Regions from separate parts of the Rossellomorea vietnamensis genome, predicted to be linked through region 1. Evidence: a T-box and tRNA genes for the amino acid it is inferred to sense, from the RefSeq annotation. Region 1 holds a T-box; the other holds one or more tRNA genes.
What was found. A T-box is a leader RNA that pairs with one kind of tRNA and senses whether it is charged. The one in region 1 lies ahead of N5C46_RS04035 (tryptophan--tRNA ligase), so its partner is inferred to be a tRNA-Trp.

Region 1 (2,370 bases):
CGGTTGATTCACCGATCCCTTTATGTTCATATGCTGTCGATAGATGAATGGGCAGGCTTACGGCACCAGTCGCTGAATCCTTCCGATTGCCTGCCTGGACAAGCAATGTATCAATATGTTTTTTCAACATCCTTCTCTCCTTTTCGTCCCTAGAAAATGAAAAGGGGAAGAAACAAAAAACCTTCTTATGAAAATAAGAAGGTTTTATACGTTCGTTCTCCCTCTTATCGTCCAAGTTGACATCAACTTGCTGGAATTAGCACCATACCTGTTACTGCGGCTGGTTGCTGAGGTGTCTTCGGGCCAGTCCCTCTACCTCTCTTGATAAGAAACAATATGAAATTGTTAAAATGCTTTCTCATAACTTATAACAAAGACATAGAAATGTCAATGACAATTATGAATTATCTGAAAAACATCATGATCATTTTTTCTTTTTCAATGATACAATCCTATTTTCCTTTTAATCTCTTTCATGAATGGGATTGTTTTTTTTCGTGCTTTTGTGGCTCCATTCAGTAAGATGGCATCCAGTCTATCCCAATTGTTCAATAGGTCTTCATATTCCGACCTTGGTACTTCGATGAATGAATTCATTACGTCGAAAAGTTCTTTCTTCGCTTCCCCCCAGCCTATTCCTTGTTGAAATCTCCTTCTCATTTTTTCCGATTGATCAGTGGTTGCAAATTCTTTGTAAAGACCAAAAATGATTGAATCGTCAGGATCCTTAGGTTCTTCAGGAAGTGAAGAATCCGTTTTGATTTTATTGATCAATTTTTGAAGCTTTTTTGGTTCTTCAAATAAAGGAATGGTGTTATTATAACTTTTACTCATCTTGCGGCCGTCCAGTCCAGGTAGAACGGCCGTTTCTTCCTGGATGACGTATTCAGGGATGACAAATGTTTCTCCATATTGATTGTTAAAGCTTTCAGCTATGTCTCTGGCAATTTCCACATGCTGTATTTGATCTTTTCCGACAGGGACCAACTCGGTTTGAAAAAGGAGGATATCCGCAGCCATTAAAATGGGATACGTAAATAATCCCATATTGACTCCAGCATCAACATTTCTCCCGCTTTCTTTATTTTCTTCAACCATTGATTTATATGCGTGAGACCGGTTTAATAATCCTTTTGGTGCAAAACAAGAAAGAATCCAGCTCAGCTCAAAGATTTCAGGCACATCAGATTGACGGTAAAAAATCGCTGAATCAGGATTCAACCCTAACGCTAACCACGCTGCCGCCACCCCATAAGAAAGTTCCTTCATTTCAATGGGATCATGGATTTTTGTTAAACCATGATAATCCGCAACAAAATAAGCGGTGTTATATGATTGGTTCTCCGCCAATCCCAAAGCCGGTTTAATCGCACCAATATAATTCCCCAAATGTATACGGCCAGTTGGCTTGATACCAGTCAGAACTTGTTTTTTCATCCCCATCATACCCTCCGTTGAAAAATAATCAGAAAACACAAAAAGGGCTTCCCGTCCTCTAAAAAGGACGGGAAACCCGTGGTGCCACCTTCATTCGTTTACACTTCAGTAAACGCACTCATCTGTACAGAAATCACGTTCTATACATCGTCCCTTTTATCGGTGAGACCTTCCGCCAAAACCTACTTTATTTCAGCCTGGATGCTCAAAAGCCCATTCAACGATTTCCCATACTGATTCTCACCATCCATCAGCTCTCTTAAATGTTTCGATCGTCTACTCTTCTTCTTCATTGCATTTAACCATTTATTGTGTTCCCATTATTTTAATGGATAGGTAAATAATGGTCAAGTGGGTATAAACACATTTTAGATTTCTTTTGACGAAAGAGGAAGGAAGAGCTTAATACCTCTCTTATTAAAAGGGAGAAACTTCATATCCGCGATCAAATGACTCGCATATCCGATGACACATGCTTCAAATACTCCATCAATCAGGATAGAAGTCTCGAGATAACGAGCGATGATAGCATAGTATATTAACCCCATTACAGAGTGGGTATAACTGCGATGTGACACGAAGGAAGCAATAAATATATAGATGCCCAGTAACCATAACCATATTTCATTTAATTGCCATCCACATGCCGTCACACCTATGCCGGTAATCATCAGCATTCTTCTCTGGGTGATGAAGCTTGTGAGTAACATCATTCCTCCCCCATAGCCAATCCCAAGCCACCGTTCTTTCCCACTGCCTTCAAGATAGCTGTACACCATCATGAGAAAGCCGATGATTTGCGCCACCGACCTGATCATTTTGGGGGAGAAAGTAACTTTGTTACTAAGCTTTCCATCAATATCCAAATCAGGTATGAGTCCGGATATCCCGCCGATTGCTACAAGTGCGGCTGTCGCACCCGGGCCGGATCCA
Region 2 (2,370 bases), 780 kb from region 1:
CGTCAGGAGGGTCCAATTCGATGCACCATCTATCTTCGCTGCTTCAAGAAGTGAATTGTCCACCCCTTGCAATGCTGCCACGTAAATGACCATCATGTATCCGGAGATCTGCCATGCAAATACGATGACAATCCCCCAGAAAGCCGTCTTCTCATCACCCAGCCACGGCATTTTAAAGAATCCGATATCCGTCATATTCCCAAGTGACGCGAATCCTTTAACAAAGATGAACTGCCATATGAACCCGAGTAACAAACCCCCGATGACGTTGGGGATAAAGAATACCGTCCTCAGGATATTGCGCGTCTTCAGCGCGGCATTCAATAATAGGGCAAATCCGAATCCTATCAGGTTACTGATGATCACTGCCGCAAACATAAACTTTGTCGTGAACATAAATGAATTGAAGAATGTCTTATCATCTGTGAAGATCTTTTTGTAGTTATCGAACCCAACCCACTCAACTACCGAACTTACACCATTCCATGAGGTGAAGGAATAATACACACCCATCAAAAACGGAAGAATCTGAATCACTAAGAAAAATAAAAGTGCCGGTCCTACAAAGGCAGCGTACGTCAGCAAGCTCTTATACTTGAACTTCTTCTTCGTCACTGCCTTCATTTGTACATCTGGGCTTACTGGTCCAGTCTGAATCTTTGGTTCCACCCGAATCACCACCCTAACTATGTAATCGCTTTCTTATATTATAATGGTAGCGCTTTCTCAATAAGGGGAACTCAATTGACGAAGAAGGTGCACTATTTTGACTAGATGGGTTTTGTTTTGGTGGGTGATGGGTAAAAGAAAAGGTTGTGAGTTTTGTGTAAAAAATTAGTTTTGCAAATCATTAAGTGGTGTTGAAATAATGCTGAAATTTGAACAAATAAAAAAGACTTCCTCATAAAGAGAAAGTCTGTCGTATGTAAGTTGGAGCGGGTGAAGGGAATCGAACCCTCATCATCAGCTTGGAAGGCTGAGGTTTTACCACTAAACTACACCCGCGATGTGGTACCGGTGGCCGGGATCGAACCGGCACTCCAGAGGAACACGATTTTGAGTCGTGCGCGTCTGCCAATTCCGCCACACCGGCATTACATATGGAGGCGGCAACCGGATTTGAACCGGTGATCAGGGTTTTGCAGACCCATGCCTTACCACTTGGCTATGCCGCCATATTATTGGAGCGGAAGACGGGATTCGAACCCGCGACCCCCACCTTGGCAAGGTGGTGTTCTACCACTGAACTACTTCCGCACTACTGGGCTAGCTGGATTCGAACCAACGCATGTCGCAGTCAAAGTGCGATGCCTTACCGCTTGGCTATAGCCCACTGATAGTATATGTCACGGAAATAAAAATGTGACTTTTATGGGGCGACTGATGGGAATCGAACCCACGAATGCCTGAACCACAATCAGGTGCGTTAACCACTTCGCCACAATCGCCATGTTAAAATTGGCAGGGGTAGTAGGAATCGAACCCACACCAAAGGTTTTGGAGACCTTCGTTCTACCGTTAAACTATACCCCTATGAAATATATTAATTTAACAAAATCAATATGCTATCCGTCTAGATTACTGTGCTCCGCTATCGCTTCGCATAGTTTAAGGAGGATTATTTTACTCCGCTGTCGCTTCGTAAAAAATCTTGGTGGAGGGGGGCAGATTCGAACTGCCGAACCCGAAGGAGCGGATTTACAGTCCGCCGCGTTTAGCCACTTCGCTACCCCTCCAGCTACATCACTTGACTGGTGCCGGCAAGAGGACTTGAACCCCCAACCTACTGATTACAAGTCAGTTGCTCTACCAGTTGAGCTACACCGGCATCAAGTAAATAAATGGTGGCTCAGGACGGAATCGAACCGCCGACACATGGATTTTCAGTCCATTGCTCTACCAACTGAGCTACTGAGCCACTATGTAAAATGAAAATGGCGGTCCGGACGGGACTCGAACCCGCGACCTCCTGCGTGACAGGCAGGCATTCTAACCAACTGAACTACCGGACCAGAGTTTTTTCACGACAGTGAAAATAACTATCCATACGTGACTCATGAAAGATTAACGATAACCTTTTATATAACGAGTCAAAAATGGTATTGCGGGGACAGGATTTGAACCTGCGACCTTCGGGTTATGAGCCCGACGAGCTACCGAACTGCTCCACCCCGCGACGATAAGATATGTTAAGGTACACATATTAATTAAGGAAGATTATTTTACTCCGCTTACGCTTCGTAAAAAATCATGGTGGAGGATGACGGGATCGAACCGCCGACCCTCTGCTTGTAAGGCAGATGCTCTCCCAGCTGAGCTAATCCTCCATATTACTTGGTACGTTATTTTGCTTTTGCAAAAAACTTTGGT

Region 2: it has a tRNA-Trp gene. The T-box ahead of N5C46_RS04035 (tryptophan--tRNA ligase) is inferred to sense a tRNA for this amino acid. The anticodon was not compared.

The regions. Positions count from the first base shown of each region.
Region 1 is NZ_CP104558.1:758,546-760,915, forward strand. Features, by position in the region: gene N5C46_RS04030 (methionine biosynthesis PLP-dependent protein) at 1-130, opposite strand, end outside; SAM riboswitch class I at 222-331, opposite strand; gene N5C46_RS04035 (tryptophan--tRNA ligase) at 439-1,437, opposite strand; T-box leader at 1,498-1,739, opposite strand; gene N5C46_RS04040 (metal-dependent hydrolase) at 1,806-2,370, opposite strand, start outside.
Region 2 is NZ_CP104558.1:1,535,146-1,537,515, forward strand. Features, by position in the region: gene N5C46_RS07855 (carbohydrate ABC transporter permease) at 1-624, opposite strand, end outside; tRNA gene N5C46_RS07860 (tRNA-Gly) at 932-1,005, opposite strand; tRNA gene N5C46_RS07865 (tRNA-Leu) at 1,010-1,093, opposite strand; tRNA gene N5C46_RS07870 (tRNA-Cys) at 1,102-1,175, opposite strand; tRNA gene N5C46_RS07875 (tRNA-Gly) at 1,183-1,257, opposite strand; tRNA gene N5C46_RS07880 (tRNA-Gln) at 1,262-1,333, opposite strand; tRNA gene N5C46_RS07885 (tRNA-His) at 1,373-1,448, opposite strand; tRNA gene N5C46_RS07890 (tRNA-Trp) at 1,460-1,533, opposite strand; tRNA gene N5C46_RS07895 (tRNA-Tyr) at 1,653-1,736, opposite strand; tRNA gene N5C46_RS07900 (tRNA-Thr) at 1,753-1,828, opposite strand; tRNA gene N5C46_RS07905 (tRNA-Phe) at 1,843-1,918, opposite strand; tRNA gene N5C46_RS07910 (tRNA-Asp) at 1,936-2,012, opposite strand; tRNA gene N5C46_RS07915 (tRNA-Met) at 2,103-2,176, opposite strand; tRNA gene N5C46_RS07920 (tRNA-Val) at 2,252-2,327, opposite strand; tRNA gene N5C46_RS07925 (tRNA-Glu) at 2,367-2,370, opposite strand, start outside.